Regions from separate parts of the Pseudomonas paeninsulae genome, predicted to be linked through region 1. Evidence: riboswitches for the same ligand, from Rfam matches in the RefSeq annotation. Region 1 holds a riboswitch; the other holds the start of a gene.
The links. Region 1 has a riboswitch for cobalamin ahead of VCJ09_RS24560 (CbtB domain-containing protein). Riboswitches for the same ligand answer to the same signal wherever they lie in the genome.

Region 2: it holds a riboswitch for cobalamin, as region 1 does, so the genes downstream of both, cobO (cob(I)yrinic acid a,c-diamide adenosyltransferase) here and VCJ09_RS24560 (CbtB domain-containing protein) in region 1, are expected to answer to the same signal.

Annotation. Positions count from the first base shown of each region.
Region 1 is NZ_CP141799.1:5,320,968-5,326,028, forward strand. It holds gene cobN (cobaltochelatase subunit CobN) at 1-322, opposite strand, end outside; gene cobW (cobalamin biosynthesis protein CobW) at 405-1,457, opposite strand; cobalamin riboswitch at 1,559-1,792, opposite strand; cobalamin riboswitch at 1,852-2,212, shown strand; gene VCJ09_RS24560 (CbtB domain-containing protein) at 2,316-2,501, shown strand; gene VCJ09_RS24565 (CbtA family protein) at 2,512-3,237, shown strand; gene VCJ09_RS24570 (cobalamin biosynthesis protein) at 3,247-3,705, shown strand; gene cobM (precorrin-4 C(11)-methyltransferase) at 3,702-4,457, shown strand; gene VCJ09_RS24580 (hypothetical protein) at 4,438-4,755, opposite strand; gene glmS (glutamine--fructose-6-phosphate transaminase (isomerizing)) at 4,763-5,061, opposite strand, start outside.
Region 2 is NZ_CP141799.1:3,105,307-3,110,367, forward strand. It holds gene cbiB (adenosylcobinamide-phosphate synthase CbiB) at 1-43, opposite strand, end outside; gene bluB (5,6-dimethylbenzimidazole synthase) at 72-731, opposite strand; gene VCJ09_RS14200 (cobyrinate a,c-diamide synthase) at 728-2,032, opposite strand; gene cobO (cob(I)yrinic acid a,c-diamide adenosyltransferase) at 2,139-2,750, opposite strand; cobalamin riboswitch at 2,952-3,191, opposite strand; gene VCJ09_RS14210 (O-methyltransferase) at 3,401-4,063, opposite strand; gene VCJ09_RS14215 (C40 family peptidase) at 4,196-4,714, opposite strand; gene VCJ09_RS14220 (C40 family peptidase) at 4,798-5,061, opposite strand, start outside.

The DNA.
Region 1 (5,061 bases):
CGCCGCGCTCGGCCAGTTCGACCAGACGCTCGATACCGTAGCGCCAGTAACTGACGCCGCCATGCACGGAAATCAGGATCACCTTGGCGTGCTGCAACACCTGCTCGACGTAGAGATCTACCGAGGCGTGATTGCCCAGCTGCGCCGGACTGGCCAGGCGCAGGCTCGGGTAATCCGCCGGCAGCTGCCGCGCCACCTCGGCCAGCAACGACAGGTGCGAATCGCCGGTGCAGAGAATCACCAACTCGGCCGGGGTCTGGCCAAGGTCGGCAATGCTGTCGGCCGGCAGCTGGCTGCCGGGCTGGGTGCGCAATAAATGCATGATCGCTCTTCTTGTAGGAGGTGCTGGGCGGCACTCCGCGTTAGCCGCGGCCCGTGCGGCTAAAGCCCCTCCCACACTCTGCTCAGGCCAGCGCCGCTTGCAGCTCGGCTGCGATGACGGCGTGGTCAAGCTGCTGGCCGATCACGATCAAGCGGGTGATTCGCGCCTCGTCGGCCTGCCAGGCGCGGTCGAAATGCTTGTCGAACCGCTGGCCGACGCCTTGCAGCAGCAGGCGCATGGGTTTGCCGGGAATCGCCGCGAAGCCCTTGATGCGCAGGATGCCGTGAGTGCCGACCGCAGCTTTCAGTGTCTGCAGCAGATGCGCTTCCTCGGCCTCCGGTAGTTCCACGTGGAACGAATCGAATTCGTCGTGATCGTGCTCTTCATGCCCTTCCAGATCGTGGTGAGTCTTGCGTGCGTCGATATGCAGCTCGGTCTCGCAGTTCAGGCCCAGCAGCACTTCCAGCGGCAGCTCGCCACCATGGGCTTCGATGACCTTGACCGCCGGCGGCAGCTCCTCGGCCACTTCGGCACGCACCGCAGCCAGGGCCGCGGCGTCGAGCAGGTCGGCCTTGTTGAGAATAACCAGGTCGGCGCTGGCCAGTTGGTCGGCGAACAGTTCGTGCAACGGCGACTCATGGTCGAGGTTGGGGTCGAGCTGGCGCTGCTGGTCGACCTGTTCCGGGAAGGCGGCGAAGGTGCCAGCGGCCACCGCCGGGCTGTCGACCACGGTAATCACCGCGTCGACGGTGCAGGCGTTGCGGATTTCCGGCCAGTTGAAGGCTTGCACCAACGGCTTGGGCAGGGCCAGACCAGAGGTTTCGATGAGGATGTGATCGAGGTCACCACGCCGCGCCACCAGCTCGCGCATCACCGGGAAGAACTCCTCCTGCACGGTGCAGCACAGGCAGCCATTGGCCAGCTCGTAGACCCGGCCGTTGGCTTCTTCTTCGCTGCAACCGATCGAGCACTGCTTGAGGATTTCGCCGTCGATGCCCAGCTCGCCGAACTCGTTGACGATCACCGCGATACGCCGCCCCTCTGCATGGCTGAGCATATGCCGGAGCAGGGTGGTCTTACCGGCGCCGAGAAAGCCGGTGACGATGGTGACGGGAAGTTTGGCGAGCGTTTTCATGGGCGACCCTGCGTGGCTTCGAAAGAAAGACCAGCGGGCAGGGGGAACAGGCGTGGCGATACAACGCGCCAGCCATGCACCACCGGAGCACCCCGCCCGGTTGTCAAAAGCGTTGCGAGGCAGGTCTCCTGGCTCACGACCGGGCTGGCGAATACTCGCCGGCCATTCCCTTCGCCTTCCCGCGCGGACGCAGTGGCTGTCGGGCTGTCGCGCTCAGGCGACAGACCAACACAAGGGTACGAGTCGTTTACAGTTGCGGGGGCAGCCAGGGCATAAACCCTGTTCCCTCTTAGCTTCGGTGGCAAAACCGAAGAACCTCGACGGGGGTGAAGGCTACGCAGTGCCCGCAGGCAGGTCAATCGCCGCAGTTGACGGGCAGGGCCGCTTCGTGATGTTCTAAAAAGCTGTTTCAGGTGTCTCGCGCATTACTGCGCGAGGTGAAACGGGAAGCCAGTGCGCCCTTACGGGCAATTCTGGCGCTGCCCCCGCAACGGTAAGCGCATGTCAGAATCTGTACAAAGTCTCGCGAGCTAGAGCCATGCAAGGCAAAAATAGGCGAGGAAGCGGAGTTTACGAATTGTAAATGAGCATTCCGAGCCTGTTTTTAACGCAGCAGGGCCGACGCGCAGCAGACTTTGAATAGGTTCTCAGGGTCGTTATAGCCACTGAGCCGCACGGCTTGGGAAGGCTGACCCTCCACTGTCCAGTCGACAGTCTGCGTAAGCCCGGAGACCGGCCTGAAACCTTGTTTGGCAACCCGCGGTGGGCGGGTACGCGCCGGAATCCCGAGCCTGTTCAGGCCTGGGTCCTTGCTGCGTTCCTCCTGCATCGCTTTCCCCAACAGCAGAAGGTCAGACCATGTCCAGCAGCGCACTCGCTTCTTCAGTAGCCGTCACCCTCCCTCTTTCGCAACGCCTTGTGCTGGCCGTCGGTAGCTGCCTGCTCGGCGCCGCGCTGATCTTCGTTGCCGGCTTCTCGCCTATCGAGGCGCTGCACAACGCTGCCCACGATACCCGCCACAGCGCCGCCTTCCCCTGCCACTGAGACCGCTGCCATGTTCAAGCGTATCGCCCAGACGGCAGGCTTCGCTGGCCTGCTTGCCGCCATTTTTCTGACCCTGTTGCAGAGTTTTTGGGTGACCCCACTGATTCTCCAGGCGGAAAGCTATGAAAACAACGCTCCGGCGCAAGACGTGCTGAACGAGCATAGTCATGCCGCTGCAACCCCCGCCCATAGCCACGAGGCTGCCGCCGGCCATAGCCACAACGCCGAAGCCTGGTCTCCCGAACACGGCTGGCAACGCACCCTGGCCACCGGTTTGAGCAACCTGGTGGTGGCCATCGGTTTCGCCCTGGTGCTCGCCGGTCTGTTCACCCTGCGCGCGCCGGGCCAAACCTGGCAGGGCCTGCTGTGGGGCCTCGGCGGCTTTGCCACCTTCTCCCTCGCGCCGGCCGCCGGCCTGCCACCGGAACTGCCGGGCAGCGCCGCCGCCGAGTTGCTGCTGCGCCAGTACTGGTGGATCGGCACGGCTGTGGCCACCGCTGTCGGCCTGGGCCTGTTGGCATTTAGCCGGCACTGGGCGCTGCGCATCGCCGGCTTGCTGGTACTGGCTATTCCCCATCTGATCGGCGCGCCGCAACCTGAGGTGCATGCGAGCCTGGCCCCAGCAGCCCTGGAGCAAGAATTCATACTCGCTTCGCTGCTGAGCAACGCGCTGTTCTGGGCGGCCCTGGGCCTAGCCGCCGCCTGGTTCTACACGCGCCCCCAGCAGAGCGCCTGAGCCGCTGCCGTGGCCAGCCCAGCAGGGGGCACGACCGCCAAGCGCCGGTTGATCTACGTCGCCGGCCTGGGTTGTCGGCGCGGTTGCTCGCGCGAGCAACTCCTGCACCTGCTGGAACAGGCACTGGCGTTGCAGGGCTTACAACCCGGCGACCTGAGTGGCCTGGCCAGCAGCGAGCACAAGCGCGATGAACCCGGTCTACGCCAGCTGGCTGAACAGCTGCATCTGCCGCTGGCGTGGTTGTCGGCCAGCCAACTGGACGCTTACCAGAGCCGCCTGAGCCAACCCAGCGCGCTGAGCCTGCAGGTAACCGGCAGCGCCGGAGTGGCCGAAGCCTGCGCCCTGGCTCAGGCCGAAATCCTGAGTGGTGCGCGCGCCGAGCTGCTGTGCGCCAAGATCCGTTCGGCCAGTGCCACCTGCGCCCTCGCCTTCGCCTTCGCCTTCGCCCCCATTGTGGAGACTGTATGACCGTCTACTTTATCGGCGCCGGCCCCGGCGACCCGGAGCTGATCACCGTCAAGGGCCAGCGCCTGCTGCGCAGCTGCCCGGTGATCCTGTATGCCGGCTCGCTGGTGCCCACCGCGGTACTCAATGGGCATAGCGCCGAGTTGCTGGTCAACACCGCCGAACTGCATCTGGATGAAATCATCCGGCTGATTCGCCAGGCCCACGAGCAAGGTCAGGACGTCGCCCGCGTGCATTCCGGCGATCCCTCGCTGTACGGCGCCATCGGCGAGCAGATCCGCCACCTGCGTGCGCTGGCTATTCCGTTCCAGATCATCCCCGGGGTGACCGCCACTGCCGCCTGTGCGGCCCTACTGGAAAGCGAACTGACCCTGCCCGACGTCTCCCAGACCCTGATCCTCACCCGCTACGCCAGCAAGTCGGATATGCCCGCCGGCGAGCAACTGCATGATCTGGCCCGCCACGGCGCGACCATGGCCATTCACCTGGGCGTGGTGCATCTGGGGAAAATCGTCGCCGAGTTGCTGCCGCATTACGGCGCAGACTGCCCGACCGCCGTGGTCCATCGCGCCAGCTGGCCCGATCAGGACTGGGTCAGCGGCACCCTCGCCGATATCGAAGCGCTGGTCAGCGCCAAGGGCTTTCGCCGCACCGCGCTGATCCTGGTCGGACGAGTGCTCAATGCCCAGGACTTTGCCGACTCGGCGCTGTACCACGCCGAGCATCGTCACCTGTTCAGGGGGCAAGACGTCTGAGGCAATACAGGCTGGAGTCGACCTTGGCGTAGTTATCCACAATCGCCACTTCGGCTCCCAACTCACGCAAACGGCTGTTCAGGTCGCTGGCATAGAGTTGCTGCAGAAAGCGCGGGTAATCGGCCTGCTGGGCCGCCGGCAATTGAGCTTGGACAAAGCCGTGCAGAGCCGGCAGCCGGAACTGCCAGTAACCTGGCCCACAGACAAAATCCTGGTCGCGCAGCAGGGCGATGAACGCCTCATCACCCTGCAGCACTGCCTGGCAGCCATCGAATAACAGCGCCAACGCAGGACTCATGCGCGCATTACTCGACCGTCACGCTCTTGGCCAGGTTGCGCGGCTGATCGACGTCGGTGCCCTTGAGCACGGCGACGTAGTAGGACAGCAGTTGCAGCGGAATGGTGTAGAGAATCGGCGCCAGGGCGTCGTGGATATGCGGCATGTTCACCACATGGGTGCCCTCGCCGTTGCGCATGCCAGCCTGCTCATCGGCAAACACCAGCAACTCGCCGCCACGCGCGCGCACTTCCTGCAGGTTGGATTTGAGCTTCTCCAGCAACTCGTTGTTCGGCGCCACCGTGACCACCGGCATGTCGCTGTCCA
Region 2 (5,061 bases), 2.2 Mb from region 1:
CATCCAGCGCCACTCCGGCCACGGCGCCAAGTACCAGGCTCAAGCCCATGCCTCGCTCGCTGGCAATACCGTCATCGTGTTCCCCATTGATCCTGAAACAGCAGTTCACTCAGTGGGCGCGGCTCTGCCCACCCCTGTTGCACCAGCATCGGCGCGTCGTAGAACGCCACCACCGGTCCCAGACAGAGCACCGCCAACGGCTTGCTGCCGGGCGGCATGCCCAGCAACTCGGCCAACGCCTGCGGCTCGAACAATGAAACCCAGCCCATGCCCAGGCCCTCCGCGCGGGCGGCGAGCCAGAGATTCTGAATCGCGCAGGCCAGCGAGGCCAGGTCCATCTCCGGCAGAGTGCGGCGGCCGAACACATGCCCCTCGCGCCCGTCCATCAGCGCCACTACCAGCAGTTCGGCGCAGTCGCGGATGCCCTCGACCTTGAGCCGCATGAATTCGCCGGAGCGCTCGCCCAGGGCCTCGGCGGTGCGTAGCCGCTCCTCGTCCACCAGACCATGGATCGCCTCGCGCAACGCTGGGCGGGTAATGCGAATAAAGCGCCAGGGTTGCATCAGGCCAACGCTGGGGGCCTGGTGCGCCGCCTCGAGCAAACGCGCGAGCAGTTCCGGCGCCACCTCGCCGCCGCTGAAGTGGCGCATATCGCGGCGTTCGGCGATCGCACGATAGACCGCCGCGCGCTCCTCCGGGCTGAAGGCATGCTGGTCACCGGATGCACTCATGGCTGCTCTCGCGGAAGAAACAGCGCCGCAGCGGCCAGCGGGTCGGACGGCAGGTAGAAGTGGATATAGGACGCCGTCAGCTGACCGATGCGATAGACCGGCTCGGCGGTGCGCCTGTAGTTCGGGCACTCGCCGCGGGTGATCGGGACCAGCGCGCTGGTCAACGCGGAGTAATGGAAACTGTGACCGCGCAGCCGGCCCTCGGGCAGTTCGGCGAACTGCAAGGCCATGGCCGTCATGCGCGGCTGCAGGGTCGCCTCGCCCGCCAACACACCGAGCATGCGGCCACTGGCGCCCTGCTTGTCGGTCAGTTTGTCGAGCAGATAGAGCATGCCGCCACACTCGGCATGGATTGGCTTGCCAGCGGCGTGATGGTCGCGAATCGCCTGGGCCATGGCCTGATTGGCCTCGAGCCGCGCCAGGTGCAACTCCGGGTAGCCACCGGGCAGGTAGAGGCTGTCGACCTCGGGCAGCGCCTGATCGGTCAGCGGCGAGAAGAAATGCAACTCGGCGCCCAGCTCACCCAGCAGATCCAGGTTGGCCTGGTAGAGAAAGGCGAAGGCGCTGTCGCGGGCCACGCCGATGCGCACGCCGTCGAGCAAGGCCGCAAGCTCACGCGGCGCGGGCGCGGCGAACTCGACCGCCGGCGGCAAGGCCACATCGGCGCTGGCGGCCAAGGCATCGGCGGCAGCATCCAGACGGGCATCCAGATCGGCCAACTCTGCGGCCTGCACCAAGCCTAGGTGGCGACTCGGCAATCCGACTTCGGCGCTGCGCGGCAGGGCGCCGTACCAGCGGATCGAAGCCGGCAGCGCGGCGTGCAATATCTCGCCATGGCGCGTACTACCGACCCGGTTGCCGAGTACCCCGGAAAACGGCAAGTCCGGCTGGAAGGTCGCCAGGCCATGGGCCATGGCGCCGAAGGTCTGGGCCATGGCCGAGCCGTCGATCACCGCCAATACCGGCACAGCAAAGTGTCGAGCCAGATCGGCCGCTGAAGGAGTGCCATCGAACAGCCCCATCACCCCCTCGATCAGGATCAGGTCGGCCTCGCCCGCGGCCTCCCAGAGCAGGCGCCGGCTCTCGGCCTCGCCGACCATCCACAGATCGAGCTGATACACAGGCGCACCGCTGGCGCGGGCGAGGATCATCGGGTCGAGAAAATCCGGCCCGCACTTGAACACCCGCACCCGCTTGCCCTGGCGCGTATGCAAGCGCGCCAGGGCGGCGGTGACCGTGGTCTTGCCCTGCCCCGAGGCGGGCGCGGCGATCAGCAGGGCCGGGCAGCTTCTAGCACTCATCGCGACCTCTCGTTAGCCAATGCGCTGCGCGCGAGGAAGCACCACGCAGGCAGTACCGGTGGCAAGTGGCGCTGACGACGCGCCCGGCGCATTAAGAGCGAGAACATCAGAACTCCACCCCTTTCTGCGCCTTCACACCCGATTTAAACGCATGCTTGACCAGGCTCATCTCGGTGACGGTGTCCGCCGCCTCGATCATGCCCGGCAAAGCGCCACGCCCGGTCACCACCACATGTTGCAGCAACGGCCGCGCCTCGATATCGGCAAGCACCGCTTCCAGCTCCAGATAGCCATATTTCAGGGCGATATTCAGCTCATCGAGCACCACCAGGCCAATGCCCGGATCGCTGAGCAACTGCGCGGCGACCGCCCAGGCTTCGCGGGCCTTGTCGATATCGCGCTGACGATCCTGGGTTTCCCAGGTGAAGCCCTCGCCCATCACGTGGTAGCTGACTTCATCGGGGAAACGCCGGAAGAAGGTCTCTTCCCCGGTGCTGGCCGCGCCCTTGATGAATTGCACCACACCGACCCTGAGGCCATGGCCGAGGGCGCGAGCGACCATGCCGAAGGCACTGCTGCTTTTGCCTTTGCCGTTGCCGCTGTGCACTAGCAGCAGGCCATATTGGTCCTGGGCCTGGGCGATTTTCTCGTCGATCAAGGCCTTCTTGCGGGCCATGCGCGTCTTGTGTCGCGCGTCGCGTTCTGCCGACTCGCTCATCGCTCACACTCCCACAGCCGTAACGGCATACAGGAACGGCTGCACAGCACAGCGGCTGTCATGGGGGGAAGGGGTTTGCTCATCTCGATTTAGCTCCGTCGCTCTCACCCGTGCGACCCAGGCGGGAAAAGACATACGGAGAGCGAGGACGCATGAACTGCAACAACCGCGCAGCCACACGCCAGACAACGCCCTCCGCGATGTCGTGGACTGCAGCAGGCCGGTCTCCGGGCTTGCGAGCGGCGCTCCGACTATGCAGAACACCTTCAAACGCGCCTTCCCATGCCAATGCACAGTGGCTCAATCAGCGTTTGTTTAAACTCGCCTACCGTTGCGGGGGCAGCGTCGAAATTGTTGGCGTGAACACGCACAACGTACCGACTTCCCTGTTTCACCCCGCGGACGCACAGCGTTGGGGGCACCTGTTGCAAGCCGCGCAGGTTAGTGGCACGCGGTCTTAGCGTCAATGGATAGGCGCAGTTCGGTAGCCGGGGCAATCCGGGGAAGCCATCAAGAGTGGATCGAACTTGGAGCCCAGGGTTAGCGCAGCGGGTCTAAGCTTTGCTCTCTACTACTCACTCCCGGGTTGCATCCGGCCTACGTATCGCAGGCCTTGCGCATGAAACATAAGAGCTGCGCAATCACAGCCTTCAGCGCTTGCGACACAGCGTCAAGCCGTCACCCAGCGGCAGCAGCGACAAGTCGATGCGCTGATCGTCTTTCAGGGCCAGGTTGAGCGCCTGAATGGCGCGGGTGTCGTCACTGCCTGGGGCCTGCTCCAGCACCCGACCGCTCCACAGGGTGTTGTCAAACAGGATCAGGCCGCCCTGGCGCACCAGCCGCAGGGCATGTTCCAGATAGGCCGGGTAGTTGGCTTTGTCCGCGTCGATGAAGATCAGGTCGAAGCTACCCGCCTGCCCGCCACGCTCAAGCGCGACCAAGGTCTCCAGGGCCGGTGCCAGGCGTTGTTCGATGCGTTCGCAGAGGCCGGCTTCGCGCCAGTAGCGCTCGGCGATGGCGTTGTAGTCGCCGGGGATATCGCAGCAGATCAACCGCCCCGCCTCCCCCATGGCCTGAGCCATGCAAAGGGCGCTGTAGCCGGTGAAGGTGCCGACCTCGACAATCCGCCTGGCGCCGGTCAGTTGCACCAGCAGCGCCATGAACTGGCCCTGCTCGGGCGCGATTTGCCAGTTGGCATTGGCCAGCTGCGCCGTCTCATCGCGCAGACGCTTGAGCAGCGACGTTTCGCGCAGGGAAACGTCGAGCAGATAGTGGTAAAGGCTGTCGTCAAGCGTGAGGGTACGGTTGGTCATATGACTCTCCTGAATTACTACGCGCAGGTCCAGATAAGAGATGCCATGTCGTCTACCCGGCAATCCGTAGACCCTATGTTCATGCGAAAGCCGCGAATTTCATCCGGGCTATGGGCTGGCCCTACGCCGTCGTCAGGGATTACCCGCCAGTTCGGGACTGAATACGCGCTTGGCATCCAGATAGGTGCGTTGCCAGTAGCTGTTGCTGAGGCTGTCCAGACGCACGGTGCCGCCGCTGGAAGGTGCATGCACGAAGCGGCCCTCACCGACATAGATACCAGCATGGCTGACCTGGCGCCCACCGCTGGTGGCAAAAAACACCAGGTCACCGCTTTTCAGCGCATTACGGCCTACGGCTGGCGCACGCATGCTGATCAACTCGCGGGTAGAACGCGGCAGGCTGACGCCAGCCGCGTCGCGATAGACGTAGCCGATCAGCCCGCTGCAATCAAAACCGCCCGCCGGGGTATTACCGCCATAACGATAGGGTGTGCCGACCAGTCCGAGGGCGCGAAACAAGACCTCTTCGGCACCACTGTCGATGCTGGCAACGGGCACATGAACGATTGACTGTGGAGCAGGAGGGCGACCGGCGCAGGCAGTCAGCAGCGCGGCAAGCAGAAGCAGGGCAACACGGGTCGTGAAGTGCATGAGCGGAACGATCCAGAGCCTGAGTGCGCTCTACTGTGCCGACTCAGGAGAAACCGCGCAACCTTTGCGGCTGCGCCGAGAAATCAGGGATGGCGGGCTAGCTGATCGGTCGGGGCCATGGCCAACGCCCGCTTAGCCTCAATAAAGGTGCGACTCCAATAGCGATCGTCCAGGCTGTCAACCCGCACACCACTGCTGCGGCTGGCAGAATGGATGAACTGGTCATCGCCCAGGTAGATGCCAGCATGGCTGACCCGACCGCGACCGTTGGTAGCGAAGAACAGCAGATCACCCGGCTCCAGTTCTTCGCGCTCAACCAGCGGCGCATCGATCTTGATCATTTCGCG